Regions from separate parts of the Neptunomonas phycophila genome, predicted to be linked through region 1. Evidence: predicted binding sites of a transcription regulator. Region 1 holds the regulator's gene; each other region holds the start of a gene.
The links. Region 1 encodes sigma-54, which starts transcription at its own class of promoters, with help from an activator protein. Its sites were predicted from a motif close to TGGCACNNNNNTTGCTNT; they were not measured.

Region 2: a site for sigma-54 is predicted at 1,134-1,151, ahead of flgB (flagellar basal body rod protein FlgB). Genes of this name have one in related genera too.
Region 3: a site for sigma-54 is predicted at 3,891-3,908, ahead of BS617_RS18330 (PEP-CTERM sorting domain-containing protein). Genes of this name have one in related genera too.
Region 4: a site for sigma-54 is predicted at 3,834-3,851, ahead of BS617_RS01245 (PEP-CTERM sorting domain-containing protein). Genes of this name have one in related genera too.

What each region holds. Positions count from the first base shown of each region.
Region 1 covers NZ_MRCI01000001.1:2,396,438-2,401,424, forward strand. Annotated here, with positions in the region: gene BS617_RS10875 (KpsF/GutQ family sugar-phosphate isomerase) at 1-373, shown strand, start outside; gene BS617_RS10880 (KdsC family phosphatase) at 373-909, shown strand; gene lptC (LPS export ABC transporter periplasmic protein LptC) at 909-1,481, shown strand; gene lptA (lipopolysaccharide transport periplasmic protein LptA) at 1,468-1,971, shown strand; gene lptB (LPS export ABC transporter ATP-binding protein) at 1,973-2,710, shown strand; gene BS617_RS10900 (RNA polymerase factor sigma-54) at 2,748-4,283, shown strand; gene hpf (ribosome hibernation promoting factor) at 4,329-4,619, shown strand; gene ptsN (PTS IIA-like nitrogen regulatory protein PtsN) at 4,645-4,987, shown strand, end outside.
Region 2 covers NZ_MRCI01000001.1:434,732-439,718, forward strand. Annotated here, with positions in the region: gene BS617_RS02005 (chemotaxis protein CheV) at 1-137, shown strand, start outside; gene BS617_RS02010 (CheR family methyltransferase) at 150-998, shown strand; gene flgB (flagellar basal body rod protein FlgB) at 1,181-1,582, shown strand; gene flgC (flagellar basal body rod protein FlgC) at 1,585-2,019, shown strand; gene BS617_RS02025 (flagellar hook assembly protein FlgD) at 2,039-2,713, shown strand; gene BS617_RS02030 (flagellar hook protein FlgE) at 2,739-4,733, shown strand; gene BS617_RS02035 (flagellar basal body rod protein FlgF) at 4,885-4,987, shown strand, end outside.
Region 3 covers NZ_MRCI01000003.1:75,727-80,713, forward strand. Annotated here, with positions in the region: gene gpt (xanthine phosphoribosyltransferase) at 1-271, opposite strand, end outside; gene BS617_RS15835 (winged helix-turn-helix transcriptional regulator) at 405-863, opposite strand; gene BS617_RS15840 (SDR family oxidoreductase) at 976-1,827, shown strand; gene BS617_RS15845 (flavodoxin family protein) at 1,960-2,511, shown strand; gene BS617_RS15850 (HAD family hydrolase) at 2,610-3,257, shown strand; gene BS617_RS18330 (PEP-CTERM sorting domain-containing protein) at 3,290-3,859, opposite strand; gene adhP (alcohol dehydrogenase AdhP) at 4,169-4,987, shown strand, end outside.
Region 4 covers NZ_MRCI01000001.1:273,258-278,244, reverse strand. Annotated here, with positions in the region: gene urtA (urea ABC transporter substrate-binding protein) at 1-676, opposite strand, end outside; gene BS617_RS01265 (hypothetical protein) at 1,009-1,206, shown strand; gene BS617_RS01260 (c-type cytochrome) at 1,399-1,701, shown strand; gene BS617_RS01255 (hypothetical protein) at 1,747-2,814, shown strand; gene BS617_RS01250 (ThiF family adenylyltransferase) at 2,824-3,681, opposite strand; gene BS617_RS01245 (PEP-CTERM sorting domain-containing protein) at 3,897-4,724, shown strand; gene BS617_RS01240 (flagellar motor protein MotB) at 4,797-4,987, opposite strand, start outside.

The DNA.
Region 1 (4,987 bases):
TAAAAGCATTATGCACGCAGGCGACGACATACCTACCGTCGAACTCGGCACATCAGTTAATGCGGCACTTATAGAAGTTACAGAAAAGCGCTTAGGCATGACAACAGTTGTCGACAAAGACGGTGTACTGGTCGGTATATTTACCGATGGAGACTTGCGACGAACGCTTGATTTGAACCTTGACCTCAAATCAACACCAATAGAACAAGTTATGACACGCCAATCAACAACCGTAAACGAAGAAATGCTCGCCGCCGAAGCCCTTCACATCATGCAAACTAAAAAAATCAACGCGCTGATTGCTTGCGATAACCAAGGTCGCCCTACTGGCGCACTGAATATGCACGACATGTTAAAAGCAGGAGTGATTTAATGCGCACTATCGACAATATTGAACTTGCAAAACGCGCCGCAAACATCACGCTAGCAGTGTTTGACGTGGATGGTATTTTAACTGACGGCAGTTTACATTTCCTTGCAGATGGTTCAGAAGTCAAAATGTTTAACACCCTAGACGGCCTAGGCTTCAAAATGCTGCATGACGCGGGGATTGAAACCGCGATCATTACTGGCCGAAAGTCACCGCAAGTCGAAATGCGTGTCAAAGCACTGGGAATTACATACCTGCACCAAGGACGGGATGACAAACTTACCGCCCTGCGTGAAATACTAGACAAAACAGCTCATAGCGAAGAGACAACCGCCTATATTGGCGACGACCTACCTGATTTATCCGCTATTACAGCCGTTGCTTTTGGTGCAACAGTTCCCAATGGGCACCCTCTTGTAAAAGAAGAGGCCAGTTGGGTAACTGAACGAACAGGGGGTTATGGAGCCGCTCGTGAGTTTTGCGAGACTATCCTACAAGCCAAAGGCTTGTTAGAACAGGCGTACCAGAGGTTCCGTTAATGCTACTGAACCAAAGCAAAGCGCGAGTAGCCGTTGCAAGTATTCTCTTGTTACCGCTTCTCGCTTACTGGATTATTAACCCTGATGACGTGCAAGAGACACCGACACAAAGCGCATTATCACAGGGTGCGGATTACTACCTAAAAGGCAGCAAAGTAAAAGAGTTCGATGAACAAGGGAAGCTTAAAGCGACACTGTCAGCCGCTGAGTTAACTCACTTTCCCGATCAAGCATTATCCAGACTACTTTCTCCATCCGTCGAAATGCAGGATGAAAAAGGAACACCTGTCACGCTCACCAGCAAAACTGGCACGTTATTTGATAATGAAGACCGCATGACGCTTGATGAAGACGTACGCGTCACGCATAATCCCAACATGCCCGATGCCAGTTTACTAACCACGTCGTCGTTAAATTTTGACCGCCGCAGTGGTATCGCGAGCACAGACCTACCCGTCAAAATAACAAACCAACAGTTTGAAACGACAGCAACTGGCATGACGATCAACATTAATTCGCGGACCTCCGATTTACTATCGGACGTAAAAGGCACTTTTTATGTCGAACCTTAAACAACTATCCCTGTTGGCTTGCACATGCCTATTCGCTACCCAGCTTGCCTTTGCGTTACCTGACGACCGCAAGAAGCCTATCCATATCGCCGCTAATAGCGCTCAGATTGATGAAAATAGCGGAATTACTACCTATACGGGCAACGTGCTTATTACCCAGGGTACTATGAAAATAAAAGCCGCTAAGGTTAACCTTTATCAGAAAAATAATGACGTAAACCGCATTGTCGCCACGGGTAGCCCAGCAAGCTTTAGCCAACAAGCATCAGCAAACCAAGCTATTACCGACGCGTTTGGTCAACGTTTAGAGTATCAAGTTGATAAACAAACCATCACGATCACCGGCAACGCTCGCGTAGAACAAGACAAGAACCAATTCAGCGGCGAACGCATTGTTTATCAGATGGAAAAGTCTCTCGTTAATGCCTATAGCGGTGAAGGCAACTCAGGACAGCGCGTACAAATGATTATCCAACCAAAAGCGAAATAATATGATGACGCCGGATAGCACTTTACACGCTCGCAACTTAGCAAAATCATACAAAAAACGTAATGTCGTTCGCGATGTATCCCTCTCGGTCAATAGCGGTGAAATCGTAGGACTTCTGGGTCCCAATGGTGCCGGTAAAACTACCTGCTTTTACATGATTGTGGGCTTGGTCAAAGCTGATAACGGCTCAATAGCTATCAACGAAGAAACGATTACCCCTTTGGCTATGCACCAACGCGCACGCAAAGGAATTGGTTACTTACCTCAAGAAGCATCTATTTTTCGAAAGCTCAGTGTTGAAGATAACTTACTTGGCATTTTAGAAATGCGAAAAGAGCTATCAGTTGATCAACAAAAAGCCAAAATGGAAGAGTTGTTAGAAGAGTTTCACATTACGCACATACGAAATAGTCTAGGTATGAGCTTGTCTGGTGGAGAACGACGCCGAGTCGAAATAGCGCGTGCCCTAGCCTCCGAGCCCGCTTTTATTTTGTTAGACGAACCCTTTGCAGGGGTTGACCCAATCTCTGTAAATGATATTAAAAAGACGATAAAACACCTACAATCAAAAGGTATTGGAGTCTTAATAACGGACCACAATGTCAGAGAAACACTAGACATTTGTGAGAAAGCCTACATAGTCAGTGAAGGTGTTATCCTAGCTGAAGGCGAGCCAAGCGATATACTGGCAAATGAAAAAGTTCGTGCTGCTTACCTCGGCGAATCGTTTCGACTATAAGCAACACCTCGTGTTTTCTGGAGTCTACTTGTAATTTATGAAGCAGTCATTACAGTTAAAAATGGGGCAACATCTCACGATGACCCCACAATTACAGCAAGCAATTCGCTTACTGCAATTATCGACACTTGATCTACAGCAGGAGATTCAATCTGCATTAGACAGCAATCCCATGCTGGAAACTAATGAAGACAGTGAAGACAATGCGGCTCCGCAGGACAACTCTACACAGAGCGAGCAGCCTAGCAATTCAGATCAAACCCCATCGGAATACACGGCGCAAACAACACAAGAATCGACACAATCTGACGACCAAGAACCCGACTCTTTTGACGACAAGTGGAACGATGACATCCCCAGTGAGTTATCAACCGATTCATCTTGGGACGACACTTACCAAACTAGCAGCAACACATCGAGCACAAGTAATCGTGACGATGACAGCTTTTTTGAATCGAATGATAGTGCCGAGGAGAGTCTCCAAGACCATTTGCTATGGCAACTTAACCTAACAAGGATGTCCGCAGACGACCGTTTAGTTGCTGAAGCCATTATCGATGCGATCGACAACGAAGGCTATTTACGCCTTAACATTGAAGAGCTGCTTGAAGACTTTAAACGCCAAGAACCAGAACGCTTCCAAGAAGCAGAACTGGAAGAGTTCGAAGCCGTATTGCATCGCGTACAGCAGTTTGATCCGCCCGGTGTAGCGGCCCGCGACTTAGGTGAATGCCTGTGCATACAATTAAAACAATTACCTGAGCCGCCTCCTTTGTTAGCGCAAACATTGAACTTGTGCCAACATTATATCCACTTACTGGGTAACCATGATTACAAACAATTGATGCGCAAGCTACGCATCAAAGAACCACAATTACAGGCTATTATTGAACTCATTCAAACGCTAAACCCGCAGCCGGGAGCAATGATTTCACCTTCAAAAGCTGAATATGTGATTCCAGATGTTTTTGTGGAAAAGCTCAAAGGTGTTTGGACCGTGCGCTTGAATTCTGAAGCTTCACCTAATTTACGGATCAACACTCAGTATGCTGATTTGATTCGCCGAGCGGACTCCAGCGCGGATAACACCTATTTAAAAAACCATTTACAGGAAGCACGCTGGTTTATTAAGAGTCTACTCAGCCGAAATGAAACTCTGCTAAAAGTTTCAAGTCAAATTATCGAAAGGCAAGTAGATTTTCTTGAGCATGGTGAAGAAGCTATGAAGCCCATGGTGTTACATGACATTGCCGAAGCAGTTGAGATGCACGAATCCACTATCTCACGTGTGACGACACAAAAATTCATGCACACACCTCGCGGAATATTTGAGCTAAAGTACTTCTTTTCAAGCCATGTCAACACCAGCGATGGTGGCGCAGCCTCATCAACAGCCATACGAGCGGTCATAAAAAAACTGATAGCTGCCGAAAACCCTGCTAAACCTTTAAGTGATAGTAAAATTGCTCAACTTCTCGATGAAGAAGGAATCCAGGTCGCTCGAAGGACGATCGCCAAATATCGCGAAGCGATGGGAATCGCTCCTTCTAATGAACGCAAGCGTCTGGTTTAATAACGATACGCATACGACTGAAGAGTCGTGCTAAGGAGACAATCTATGCAGATCAATATCACAGGTCACCATGTAGAACTGACTGAAGCACTGTCCGAGTATGTACACACTAAGTTTGACAAGCTAGAACGCCATTTCGATAACATCACTAACGTACAAGTGACCTTGAGTGTTGATAAACAGCGGCAAATTGCCGAAGCTGACATGCATATTGCTGGAGGCGAAATATTTGCAACCAGTGAGCAGCCGGATATGTATGCGGCCATTGATGCCCTGACGGATAAGCTAGACCGTCAAATCATCAAACATAAAGAAAAGCTCAAGAGCCATAAATAACCTTCTAATAACTAATTGAAGTCATATGCCCATAATTTCTCTGTTAACACCTAGCCGCACTCTACAAGCAGTAGAGGGCGGCAGCAAAAAGCGCGTGCTAGAAATGGCAAGCAAACTCATTGCTGAATCAGTCGGTGAAGAAGTCACACACGAACTTATCTTCACCGGCCTAATTGGCAGAGAAAGGCTGGGCAGTACCGGCATCGGTGAAGGGGTTGCTATACCCCATTGCCGATTAGCGGGTATCGAAGCACCGATAGGAGCGCTGATTCACTTAGCAGAGCCTATCGATTTTGATGCTATCGACAGCCGTCCTGTAGATTTACTGTTCTTTTTGCTAGTCCCTGAAGCGGCATGTGATGAGCACC
Region 2 (4,987 bases), 2.0 Mb from region 1:
ACTCCTCATTGAGCGGCGGTTTTAACGTGTCGATGGTTAAAAAGGTAGGCGCCGATGGTTTCCTAGCTAAATTTAATCCGGATGATCTTGCTGGAGTAGTCGTTGATAGAATCCGAAAAATCGAGAGTCGTCGATAACAGGATATGGATATGTTCGATCAGTCAAGTAGCTTCAAGATATTGCAGGATGAGTTTGTTTTATTCAGTAAATATTTAGAGGATAATTGCGGAATATTATTGGCTGATCACAAGCAATATCTGGTTCAAAGCCGCCTAAATAAGATAATGCAAGAGTGTGCATACACAAACTTGAAAGAGCTTATTGGGCAGCTTAAACGGCCGGGTCAAAGCCGCCTTAAAGAACAGGTCATTGATGCCATGACCACCAACGAAACTTTATGGTTTCGTGATACCCACCCTTATGACATATTGAAAAGGCAGTTATTGCCCGAAATGCGTGATAAAAAACGTGCTCAGCGTTTACGCATTTGGTCTGCGGCGTGCTCAACTGGGCAAGAGCCGTATTCTATGAGCATGATTATTGATGAGTTTAAACAGGCAAACCCTGGTAGCTTCTCGGCGGGTGAAGAAATTTTAGCCACTGATATTTCTACCAATGTGTTGCAGCAAGCTCGTTCTGGTGAGTATGAGATGCTGGCTTTGGGTCGAGGGTTGGATAAAGAAAGACTTCAACGCCACTTCAAAGCCACCGAACGCGGTAGCTGGGTCATCAATCCGAGCATCAAGTCGCGTGTACGCTTTCAAAGTTTCAATTTATTAGATCAATACGGCACTCTAGGTCAGTTTGATATTATCTTTTGCCGTAACGTTCTGATTTATTTTTCATCTGAACTTAAAACGCAAATTTTGCGTAAAATGCATAAGCAGCTTGCACCTGGTGGCTATCTTGTTTTGGGAGCATCCGAATCGCTTTCTGGGTTAAGTGACTGTTACACGATGATTCATTGTCGTCCGGGTATTATTTACCAAGCAATTTGATTTTTACTGTTACTATATTCCTCCGCTGGTCCTAGGCGGCAACAAGCGGCATACCTTTGCCGCTTACCGCTCACTCTTCCCCTGTAAATCATCCCTTTTTCTATAAATCCCTTTAAAAACAATGTATTGATTTTTTGGCATGGTGTTTGCTTTTATCAAGATAGAGTTTATTAGGGGGCAATATGGCAATTAATTTTGATAAAGCATTAGGTTTGCATGAAGAGGCGCTACAGCTGCGCTCTAAGCGTGCGGAAATCTTGGCTAACAATATTGCCAATGCAGAAACCCCTAATTTTCAAGCCAGGGATGTCGATTTTCACGCGACACTTGCAGGCGAGATGAGTGTGAATACGCCGTTAACTTTATCTAAGACTGATGCGGGGCATCAAACGGGATTAATCAATCCTGATTTTGCAGCCGAGTTAATGTATCGAACACCGATGCAGCCAGCCGTTGATGGAAATACGGTGGATATACAAGAAGAAATGGCACGTTACACAGAAAATTCTTTAGGCTTTCAAACATCGTTTGATTTGCTAAACAGAAAATTTAAAGGGCTGGTAACAGCGATTAAAGGCGAATAATTATGTCACTTACTAATATTTTTAATATCGCTGGTTCAGCCATGAGCGCACAAACAGTTCGCTTAAATACAACCGCTAGCAATATGGCAAATGCAGACAGCGTTAGTTCAAGCGTTGAAGAGACATATCGAGCACGCAAGCCTGTTTTTAAATTGCAAGAACCCACGTTGGAGCAAATGACGGATTCCGATGCGGGTTTGCTTCCAGGTCAGGGTGTTCAAGTTGTTGGTATCGTCGAAAGTGAAGCCCCTTTACGTACAGAATATAACCCGTCTCACCCAATGGCGGATGCAGATGGCTATGTGCATTACCCTAATGTGAATGTGGTTGAAGAAATGGCGGACATGATTTCTGCTTCGCGCGCATTCCAAGTGAATACCGAAATTATGAATACAGCAAAACAGATGGTCCAACGTGTTCTCACGATTGGTCAATAATTAGAGGCGGGCAACGATTATGGCTGATATTACTGGTACTACAGCTACATCGATATTTGAGCAGATTAATGCGGCAAATTCGTCTAGCTCTACATCTACCACGCAGAGTGAATCTGATAGTCAGATGTTTATGGAGCTGATGATTGCGCAATTGCAAAATCAGGATCCAACCAGCCCGGCAGATACCGCTGATTTCATGCAGCAGATATCTAATATGACGATGGTTGAAAGCATTACTGAGCTAACGTCAACCATGACCGAACTTAGCTCAGAAATGATGACGAGCCAGGCGGCGTTGCAGGCATCATCGATGGTAGGTCAGCAAGCGTTTGTTGCAACCGACAAAGCGAGCTTATCCGCTGGTGGAAGTATTGAAGGGGCGTTCACGCTCGATACGAGTGCCTCTAATGTGCAGGTCTCTATTTATGACTCGGCAGGAAGCCTAGTCGATAGCTGGTCTGAAGGTGCTTTAGCAACAGGAGATCATTCATTTGAGTGGCAAGGTGGTGAAAACGCAGCAGGTAACTACTCGGTTGTGATTCAAAAATCATCATCTGATGGCACTACAGAAAATATAGACAGTTATATAGGCCATACTGTGAACAGCGTTACGCTGGGACAAAACGGTATTGGTATGAAAGTAAATACCGATGCCGGTGCATACAGCACTAGCGATATTTTACAGATCGGTTAAGACATAAAGGTAAGAGGGCACTATTATGGCAGGTTTTAATACAGCAGTTACGGGTATCAAAGCAGCAACCACCGACCTGGATGTCGCCGGTAACAACATTGCAAACTCAAGTACAACAGGCTTTAAAGCATCGCGTGTAGAGTTTGGTGATATTTACGCTACCGCTGTCGTTGGGGCAGGCACGGTGAATACCGCAGGCTCTGGTGTAACAGTGATGGATATCGCTACCGACTACAGTGCGGGCACCATCGAATTTACCAACAACAACCTAGATTTAGCCATTAACGGTTCAGGCTTTTTTCAGTTGGATGATGGGCAGGGCGGTACGACCTATACACGTGCTGGTGCATTTGAACTAGACAGCGAAGGCTATATTGTTTCTAAAACAGGCAAATACCTACAGGGTTATGGCTTAGACGAGTTGGGTAATCAGCTACCGTTGCAAAACTTAGCGGTAACCCAAAAAGAGAGCTCACCACATGCCACAGAGTCTATTGACTTGGCATTTAACATCGATTCGGCAAAAGATGCTGAGTTGTTAGCGCGCTCATTTGATAAAACAAACGCTAGCTCTTACTCATATTCTACCACGGTAGAGACATTCGATAGCTTAGGTAATGCAAACTCAATCCGTTATTACTTTGTTGAGCAAGCGGCTGTTCGTGAGCAGTTCCAGTTTGATGTGTCAGGCCTACCTGCTGGTGAAGATTTAACAATCTCAGGTGTGACTATTACATCGACTAGCACTCCGTTAACGACCGCCGAAGAAGATGCGTTGGAAGCGGCTGATCCACGGATTGATTTAGATACCTTATCCCTTTCAGCTGGCACGCTTACTTTTGAATTAAAAGCTGACTCTACCAGTGCTGGCGATGTGGTGATCAGTGATACTAGTGGTTCTGAATACCCGGTAGCTAATTTAGATGACGGTGTGCCAAGTACACGCGCGGCGAACGAGGTTCAAACTTTTACGATTGATTCTTCGTTGTTCTCTTATAATGCGTCGGTTGGTGATGACACGTTAGACAATGCCACTACGGTTGCCATTGGTGGTGTGTCTCTTGAATTTGATACAGGTATGACGTTAGAGGACGTGGGGCTAGCTATTGAAGATGCTCAGCAAGAGATTATCGACAATAACCCTGATATTGAATCTGTTGAGTTTAATGAAGCCACAGGTGAGATCGATATTACTTGGGAAGCCGTTGCTGGTAACGTCGATTTACTCGCCATTTCAGGTGGTACTAACAGTCCTTTTGTTGAAACAACACCCGGTAACGTAGATATAGCTGTTGTTCAGGGGGATAACTCATTCCAAGGCGCTTATCGTATGTATGCTTATCTAAATGATGAGCAACAATTGAACTTGGGTAAGGTTGTAGATCCAGGTGAGAGTGGTTTCTTGACGGATAAAACAGAAGTAGGCCCTATTGTTATCAAGTTTAACTCTACGACTGGTAAGTTAGCCGAAGTGAACGGTGAAGAAGTTCCTGATGGCGGCACAGCACCTAACATTACCATTCTAGGTGCAGACCCAGCTAACCCTAATGATACGCTGCTTGATAGTGATGTAGACTCGTTAGTGGGTGTGCAGCTTGATATTACAGGCTCTAGTCAGTTTGCATCCGACTCAATCGTTAAAAGCTCTTCGCAAGATGGTTATCCCAAAGGAGACCTGATTGGCGTGGCTTTCTCTGAAAACGGCGAGATGGTGGCTAGCTTTAGTAACGGTCAAACTCAAAAGCTAGGGTTGGTGTCTATCGCAACGTTCGCTAACCAGTCTGGTTTGCAATCAAGTGGGGATACCGAATGGATTGCTACGTTTGATTCGGGGGCAGCTGTGCTTAACCCACCAGGAACAGGTTTAAATGGTACGTTGACATCGGCAGCGCTTGAGCAATCGAACGTAGATTTGTCATCTGAATTGGTTAAATTGATTGAAGCACAGCGTAACTTCCAGGCGAACTCTAAAACATTAGAAACCCTGAATACCGTCACCCAGTCTATTTTGCAGATTTAATAGTAATTTAACGAATGACAAGGCCGCTTCTGCGGCCTTTCTTTTTTCTTGCCTTGTTTCATGCCTACAAACAACTGTTTGAACGGTTGGCACGCCCTTTGCTTTTGTCATAAGTAACGATAAAAAACGGCAAAGGTTTTCCGGTCTAACCATGGATAAATTAGTTTATATAGCAATGAGCGGCGCTCGCGAAAATATGCTTTCGCAACAAGCCCATGCTAACAATCTAGCAAATGCCAATACCTCAGGTTTTA
Region 3 (4,987 bases), on a different contig from region 1:
GCTCACCTTGCTTCATGGCCTCGGCACCTTCCTCGGCTATACCGTAGCTGGTTACGCACACGGTATCGATCAATCGAATATCTAATTCACGAGCCAAAATCGCCGCAGGAACCAAACCGCCTCGTGTGATCGCTATAATGCCTTTCCACGGGCCCTTTTCCAATAACCGCCATGATAAAGCGCGGCAATTACGGTGCAGCTCATCCCATCCCACCGGAAAGTCGCGATGGTAGGGTAGTTGTGGTGTCGCTTGCGCAGTGGGTTCTGACATCTTACTTTCCTCAATATGGCTCTATCGTCCATAACAATCTGTCAGGACAGTCAGCTAAATCTTTATACAGTTAACGGTAAATAATAACCCAGAGGTCAACTTTTTGCAGCATCCGATAGATCGCTATAACCAATCACGGGCTGTTCTGCGAATGCTTCGCCTGCGCTTCTAAAATCTCGAAGAGGTTGAGTTCGATCCAATCTGCCAACGCTTCAACCTTGCCACTCACCTCAAGCCCTAGCGACGTTAGACTATACTCAACATGCGGCGGAACAACAGGATACGAAACGCGCTTCACAAAGCCATCACCCTCCAGCCCTTGTAAGGTCTGTGCTAGCATTTTCTCGCTAACCCCAGATACCTTACGGCGCAGATCACTAAAGCGGTAAGTCCCTCCGGCTAATGCGACCAAGACTAAAACTCCCCAACGACTCGTTACATGCTTCAATACCTGTCTGGAAGGGCATTGCTCTGCAAATACATCACCGCGCTCCATTCTCACCGACAAAGGTATACCTATTTCACCCTGTATATAAGCAACGTCGGGCGGCGTCTTAGACTTGTCATCATGACTGATCATATCTTTTTTCATACTTACCTTTTTGTACGTACTTACTAAAAGTGAGTTTGGAGTTTAGCATAGATTACATCAAGCGACTTCTTGATTACTGATTCAATCATTTTCGATTCAAAAGGAGCACACTATGATTGCTGTAACCGGAGCGACAGGCCAGCTAGGCCGTTTGGTCATTCATGAACTGCTTAAAACACAACCTGCAAATAGCATTATCGCCGCCGTACGTAGCCCTGAAAAAGCCGAAGACCTTGCGGATCTCGGTGTCGTTGTCCGCCAAGCAGACTATGATCAACCAGCAACGTTAGCCACAGCCTTTAACGGAGCCAAAAAGCTCTTACTCATTTCATCCAGTGAGATCGGAAAACGAGCGGCTCAGCATTCCGCGGTTATTGATGCAGCCAACGCTTCAGGCGTCACCCTCATCGCATACACCAGCCTTTTGCATGCAGATACCTCCCCGCTGGCATTAGCTCAGGAGCATGTCATAACCGAACAAAAGTTAGCCGAATCTGGCGTGCCTTTTGTTCTATTACGCAATGGCTGGTACACCGAAAACTACTTGGCCAGCATACCTTCCGCTCTTGAGCATGGCGCATTCATTGGTGCTGCAGGCAATGGAAAAATAGCCTCAGCACCTCGTGCAGACTATGCCGCCGCCGCTGCCGCCGTCATGGCATCGCCGCAAGATCAAGCAGGCAAAGTTTATGAACTGGCAGGTGATACCGCTTATACGCTTGCCGAATTAGCACATTACCTAAGCGAGACCACGGGCAATACGATCCAATACCAAAACTTACCCGAAGCAGAATTTGCCAAAGTATTGGTTGGCGCGGGTTTGCCTGAAGGCTTCGCAAATATATTGGCAGACTCAGATGCAGGCGCTGCCAAGGGAGCTCTATTTGATAGTAGCCATCAATTAAGTCAGCTGATAGGTAGAAATAGCAAACCAATGACTGAATCTCTTAAAGCGTCACTCTAAGTTTGTAAGATCCGATTAGCACAGAGCAAATAATAAAACGGAACTTTGCCTAGCCTCATCGGTTAAAACAAATATGACTCAAGTAGAGCGTTAGAAACGAATGTCCACTCAATCCTTAGTAAGGGAAACATTATGGCTCAAATAATAGTTGTTTATCATTCAGGGTATGGCCACACCAAAGTGGTAGCTGAAAAAGTAGCTGAAGGTGCTAATGCATCGCTTATCGCTATCGACGAACACGGCGACATCCCCGAGAGCGCATGGGACGAGCTTAATGCCGCCGACGCTATCATTTGGGGCTCCCCAACTTATATGGGTAGCCCGAGCTGGCAGTTTAAAAAGTTTGCAGAAGCCACCTCCAAAATTTGGTTCACCCAAGGCTGGAAAGATAAAGTCTTTGGTGGTTTTACCAACAGCGCTAGCTTCAACGGCGACAAACAAGTTTCATTAATCGCGTTACAAACACTAGCCTCACAACACGGCGGTATTTGGGTGAGCTTAGGCTTATTGCCAAGCAACTCTAAAGATGCAACCCGTAAAGACCTAAACAACCTAGGCGGCTCGGTTGGCCTGCTGGTTCAATCACCATCTGACGCCAGCGTCGATGAAATCCCGCAAGGGGACTTAGACACCGCTGTTTCCTATGGGAAGCGCGTAGCTGAAATCACAGCTAAGCTAGCGTAAATTATTCATGACCATGATAAGGGCGCTTTGCGTCCTTTTTTATTGGCCAACAAGCAGGTAACGTATCTAGTCAATTACTCGCTAAAGGTCTGTTTAGAATGAAAAAGATCGCTATATTCGACTTCGATGGTGTCATCGTCGACAGCTTGATGATCAAACTGGATGCCTTTATCCACTGTTTTGGAATACCACTAACTAAAGAACAGCAAGCACAAGCCAAACGCATTCATCTGTCTACCGGTGGTATTCCTCGGGCCGTTAAAATTCAAATGATGCTTGATACATTTCAATCGGAATCTATAACAGGAAGTATGGATGATTTCTTAGCTCGCTTTCAGATTACGCTAGACGACCGGATGCGATCTCTTACAATAGACGACGCTACTCGCTCAATGCTTTATACATTACAAAAAGAAGGTATAGCAATATTCATCAACAGCGCAGCGCCGGTTAATGAAATTAAAGAGACACTAAAGAATAATCAACTATTGGATTGCTTTGTCGCCGTGTATGGCGGGGATGAACGAAAACCAGAGAACTTCGATAAAATAGCGGCCATCACTGGCCAACATGTGAACCGTGTATTTGTGGGTGATGCCGACTATGACGAACAAGCCGCACACGAACGACACATACCGTTTATTCGCTATGTTGGATACGATGATTTATTCACAACACCGGCTCAGTGCCTTACTGCCAACACCATGCCTGAACTGACTGATATGATTTTAACAACGTTACAATAATACGCCTGCACTCCTCAGCGCAGGCGTATTCACTAAGCGTTTGCTTTTTTACGACGGCTGTAACCGATAGCCGCCAAACCTAAGCCTAGTAATGCGAGTGAAAGTGGTTCCGGCACCTCTTGCTGAGTCGCTGTATTGGGTGCAAGCACACTGGGTGTTCCTGTTAACGTATACGAGACGAAATCTAAGCCTCCTTTAGCATAGGCGTTAACATTCGGCCCATTAGACCACGATAGATTAAGTGTTTGATCACTGGCAAAGCTGGTCCACTGCACATCGCTAATCGACAGGCTACCCATTAGCAGATAATCATAGTGTGGGTAGATAGTGGTGGAAAATATACCCGGTGAAGAGGCGTTCCAAGACAACAGCTGAGTACCATCAATATAAAAGTTAAAGTACTCACTGCTCAAATCGTAGTCGCCCTTAAGCATAAGCCCGAGTGTCACATCAGCGAAGGTGACATTAGTCGGCAAAGTAATTGTCTGCGAGTACGTTTGTGCCGTGTTTACAATGGGGGTTAAATCGGCTGTGATGATGGCCGATTGAGCCGCCCCCGCAATCATCGAAAAACCAACTGCAGCGTAAGCTAATAGTTTCATGACTAATTCCTTAAAATAACTACTGTCTCTAAAAGCAAACATTACGCCACATATTCCAATCCATTGTTTTGCTTTAGTTTTTATAAAAAAGTCTCCAATAAGAAACATTAAATGTAAAAATTACTGACACTTTTAACAGACACATAAAGACAAACCAGAGCTTACACCAAGCATGTGGCAAAAAATCTAATCGCTTTAAACAAACGCTAAACGCTCTTGAATGATGATCTAGATCTAAACACGGCGTCCTGATATCGGTTCTAATATTCTTTAACGATTTCTATTTACACGAAGTAAAGGAGAGTACCCATGAAAGCAGCCGTTGTTAATGAGTTTAAAGGGCCTTTAGAAATCAAAGAGATGCCTCTTCCGACAGTTAAAGCACATGATGTACTCGTCAAAATCCATGCGTGCGGTGTGTGCCATACTGACCTTCACGCTTGCCATGGTGATTGGCCAGTCAAACCTAAAATGCCACTTATTCCAGGACATGAAGGTGTAGGAGAAGTTGTAGAAGTAGGTAGTGAGATTTCCCATTTAAAAGTAGGGGATCGAGTTGGCGTACCTTGGCTATACAGTGCCTGTGGCCAGTGTGATTATTGCTTAGAAGGCAAAGAAACCCTCTGTTTAGACCAGCAAAACGCAGGCTATTCAGTAGATGGCGGGTATGCTGAATACTGCTTAGCTGATGGCAACTACACCGTCAAAATTCCGGACGGGCTCAGTTATGTCGAAGCGGCACCTTTGTTCTGCGCCGGCGTCACCACCTACAAAGCGCTCAAAGTGTCCGACGTAAAACCGGGTCAATGGATGGCCATTGTCGGTGTGGGCGGCTTAGGGCACTTAGCCATCCAATACGCCGTAGCTATGGGGATGAATGTGATTGCCGTAGACACTGGCGATTCTAAAATGGCTTTGGCAAAAGAACTTGGGGCGAAATACAGCATCGACTTTCTGAAAGATAGCCCTTCCCAAAAGATAGCTGAACTAACCAACGGCGGCGTACACGGCGTTGTTTGCACAGCCGTATCAAAACCCGCCTTTTCCGAAGCCTACAAATCAATCCGTCGCGGTGGCGCTTGCGTACTGGTGGGTTTGCCGCCCGAAGAAATGCCGATCCCCATTTTT
Region 4 (4,987 bases), 2.1 Mb from region 1:
CTTTATAGAAAGGAACGTTGGCGTCACCATTAATGGTAGAAACCACAGCAGTTTTCTTACCCGTAGAACCAAACTTTTTAATGTCCGACACAATTGACTGCCAATCTGAATGACCGAAAGGCGTGTAATTGATCATGATGTCTTCTTCAGCGACACCTTTATCTTTTAAATACGCTTCAAGCACTTTGTTAGTCGTACGCGGATAAACATAGTCAGTACCCGCAAGAACCCAGCGCTCAACCCCTTGATCCATTAAATAATCAACAGCGGGAATGGCTTGTTGATTTGGTGCTGCCCCGGTGTAAAAAACGTTTTTAGAGGACTCTTCCCCCTCATACTGAACCGGATAGAACAACAGGTTATCGGTCTCTTCAAACACCGGCAAAACTGACTTACGAGATACCGAAGTCCAGCAGCCAAATACCGCAGATACTTTATCTTTCTCTACAAGCTCACGCGCTTTTTCGGCAAACAAAGGCCAGTTTGATGCAGGGTCAACGACGACTGCCTCTAATTGTTTGCCCAGCAAACCGCCTTTCTTATTTTGCTCTTCAATGAGCATGAGTACAGTGTCTTTCAGCGTTGTTTCACTGATCGCCATTGTGCCTGATAGGGAGTGCAACACGCCGACTTTAATAGTATCTGCCGCGAATGCCGATTGAGCTGCGATCGCCATTGATAATGTGCAAGCTGCGCCTAACAGGTTTTGTTTAAATGCCTTCACCGTAGTACTCCTTTATTATGTAAGTTCTAAGGGTTCTAAAGCACAGAATGTTCCAATAGGATTTTCTAAATACAAATCAATAGGTTACAAACAAAACCAGTCATTTCATTTTTTACTGCGCATTCAAATCGCCCCAAATAAATCTGACGCACCAAGATGACGCACCACATAAGTGCGATTTTTATGAACTTTTGCTGAATATATGCCTCTTATTAGGTTGCTGACATATTTCTGTCATATTTTTGTTAGATGATGCAGCAGCTTATAAGAACGAGGAAAACACGATGGAACGACATCACTTACATGCTCAACTGAAGCAAATGTTGAAGCGCGGCCACACAGCCGAAGAACTGCGCCAATCATTCGATTTACCGAATACTGTTATTAATGAGGCCATTGAAACTTGCCTTTCGGAAATTCGAAATGAACAGCGTTATCAGCGTAGCCAACAAAACCAAGCTAGCTATGCAATGGGTCTGTAATTAACAGACAGCACTACCGATTGCCGATGAAAGCATAAACGCTTTCATCCGGCACTCAACTCCCTTTTAGCACTCCCCTCCTACTAAAGTCCTGCGACGCTATACCGCACTATTCAGCAATAGCCTTTAAGAGTTAGAGTATTCCTTCTATTATTTAGATGACTTGTGAGCCCCAACTATAAAGGTAACATTATGATAAAAGTCTTTATTAGCGTTAGCGCATTGTTATTCATTCCTCTTACTGCACATGCCGAGCGTGGAGGCGAAGAAGTTTACAATGCCAAATGCTTTGTATGCCATGCACAAGGCGTTGCAAATGCGCCTAAATTTGGCGATGCTGCCGCTTGGAAACCACGTATAGATAAAGGAATGGATGCGTTACTTGCTACAGCTAAATCTGGTATCAATGCCATGCCTCCAATGGGCACATGCATGGATTGCTCAGATAACGAAATGAAAGCCGCTATTCAGTTTATGCTAGATAGCGCTAAATAGTGGTAACAGGCATGTTTATAATCTAAACATCAAGGAGAAAGGGTAATGGATATTGTAACGATTAAGAAAATCATCCAAGCGGCTCTACTGGGATGCACACCTGACAACTCGACAGTTTTTCGTTACGCTATTACCCCTCTGACTACAAACCAGCCAGCCATCAAAATTTTTTACAACTCTGAAAAGGTAGCTGGCAAATCATTTCCTAAAGACGACCCCGCCATTTATTTAGCCCTAGGGTGTGCCCTATACAATATTAAAGCATGCTGCAAGGAGCTATCATTAGAAGTGAGTGTAGATATAGCAACCAAGGAAAACAATTCTGATCTACTAGCATTCATTTCTTTATCTAAGTTACCACCTGAAAAAGAGGAAATATCATCTACTATACAGGTTATAAAAAAGAGACATACGGACAGAGGTGCGTACCATAAAAAAATATCTGAAAAAGATAAGAAAGCCATTCAAGATATTACAACTAGATCCACACGAAATTCCACTTTGCTTTTTGAAAGCAAAGATAAATCATCTCTTATAAAACTGATCCAGAAAGCCTCTGAAATCCGTTTTCAAGTCAAAGAGATACATGCTTTACTTAAAAACAGCTTACAGTTTGATAACTCACAACCTGATGGACTTCACATTAAAACTCTAGCTCTTCCGCCAGGTGGTAAGTATTTTCTAAAATTCATATCAAAGTGGGATAATTTAGCCCTTATTAATAAAATAGGTGGGTATAAATTACTCGCAGCACAAGAGATCGCTCTATTAAAAAACTCTCCTTTTTTGTTAATTCTTAGAGGGAAGGGAAGCCAACTTGATTTCATTAGCTCTGGAGAAGAGTTATGCCACGTTTGGACTAGTTTAAATAACGCGGGATACAGCGTTCACCCATATTATGTTATACCGGATATATTACATAGGCTGGAGAAGAAAACGCTGCCTAGTAAGCATCATGTGCAAGCTGAACACTTACTCTTTGAGGGAGCCGCCCTACTCGAAAAGGATAAAGAATTTGTTTATATGATTTTACGTATTGGAAAAACCAAAAAATCTGCTAACCGCTCTACAAGACCTGACATTGAAAGCATTCTAAGCATTGAAGACCATTAACGAATACAGCTACTTTTTTGATATTCTTTTCTTAGCGATATTGAATACCAGTTTTTGTATAATATTTTTATTACCCCAAGGGCGGTAGGTCCGCTTTGATCTATTTAGATAGGCGTCCACATGATACCCATATGGAGCGGCCAACACCGTTCCTCGGTTGAGTAAAATTTTTACCGCATTAGCTCCCGCAACGCCAGCACATAAATCACAACCTATAACAGTTGACGGTCCTTTTCCTTTTGTAAAATCTACAGTTCCATCACTGATTAAATATTTAACTTGCATTAAAGAAGGAGATAGCCCAACCAGAAATTTAATATAGTTATCTTCCTCATCTTCCCCAAAATCAAAATATTCTTCAAAGCTCATACCATTTGGATCAAAATATAAAAAGGCAGACCCCATCCCTAAAGGTGCAGCAGTAATAGCAGGTATTCCCTTTTCTCTACACTTTGCAAAAACTTTACGGCGTATCTCTAAACAAAAGAAATCTAAAGAATCGACGTAAATATCTACATCACGTAAAAAGTCGTCAAGGTTAGAATCATTAACACCTTCATTAAATTTATTAATTTTACTATTTGGATTAATATCGAGTGCCAATTCCGTCATTACATCTATTTTTTTTCTATCGATAGTAGAGCAAAAAGCTCCAGATTGACGGTTAAAGTTTTGCAGCTCAAATATATCGAAATCTGATATATTAAATGCACTAATCCCTAAGCGAGAAAGCGTGATTAAATGGGCTCCCCCTACTCCCCCTAATCCAGCAATAGCCACACGTTTGTTTTTTAATGAAGCTTGCTCCGAATTAGAAAACCAACCTATATTTCGAGAGAATGCAGTTTCGTCGCTAAATTGATACACAAGAAGCACCGTATTTTTTATTAATAGTAAAACTATAGCAAAAAAATAAACTTTATCCCTTTTATTTTTAGTGTCAGCTTTATTTACAATCGCGCTTTAATTACAAAACACATAAACCCACAAACCTTTTAGAAACAACAAATTAAGAATGTAGGCACATAGCTTGCAAAGCTTACTCTGTAGAATGACCCCCCATTTACAAACGGAGTTTTAACATGGACTTTAAAAAAACAATCTTAACAGCAGCGACTGCTGTTGCACTCAGCGGTGCAGCAAATGCGGATATTGTTAATGTAGGCGGCGTAACTTGGGACACAGATGCTGTTAGTGACTTCTTTTCTGAAGCATCATTAACTGAAATGCAAGTACAAGTTACTGGCGATAGTCTTTCCGGTTTCGGTTTGATCTCGTCTTTAAACTCGTTAACTGGCCCAAACGCTAGTAGCTTTTGCCCTTCGTGCGAATTAACTTTCGAATTCAAAAATTACACATTAGTCGACACAAACCCTCTCGACAGTGAATTCTACTTCACTGGTGGTGTGTTAAGCATGTATGTAGATTCTACACCTGATTATACTCTTACAAATGCACCCGATGGCGGTCTAAGCACTGCAACTAACGGTACATTATGGTTAGAGCTTGCCAGCGTAAGCTATTTCGAACCTACTTATGGTGAGACTGGTACTTTGTTTGGCTCACTAACTGCCGGGTCAATTTCAAGCCCTGAAGCAGATGAGCGCGGTAGCGGTGACGGTTTCTTCGAAGTAACTGGTGGCTTGGCTGCTGATTATTTCGATACCGATACATTTACTGATATTCAGCAAGCTGACGGTTCTACTGTAACTGCTGACTTCTCTTTCTCTTCAAGCTTCCAGCCTAGCGACGCCTTTGCCAACTTTGGTGTTGGCTTAGCGCTTCGCGGTACTGGTGAATTACGTGGTGACTCGGTTACTGTTCCTGAGCCTTCATCACTTGCACTTCTCGGCTTAGGCGCTTTAGTCGCTGGGGCTGGTATGCGTCGTCGCAAGCAAAAAGCAGCATAATTGCTAGTTCTATTATAAAAGCCGATGGCATAAACCATCGGCTTTTTTTAAACCATTAAAGAGTAACAAAAACTAAAAAATATCCTCCGGCGCCAAACCTTCTCCTTCACTATCGCCTAACCCCCTCGCCTGTATTTTTTCTAATAGCTCTTTATCTCTGCCTCGTTGAATCACAATTTCTACTCGACGATTAGTCGCTCTGTTTTCAGCCGTATTATTAGGCACCAAAGGCTTTGTATCCGCATGCCCAATAATTTGATACT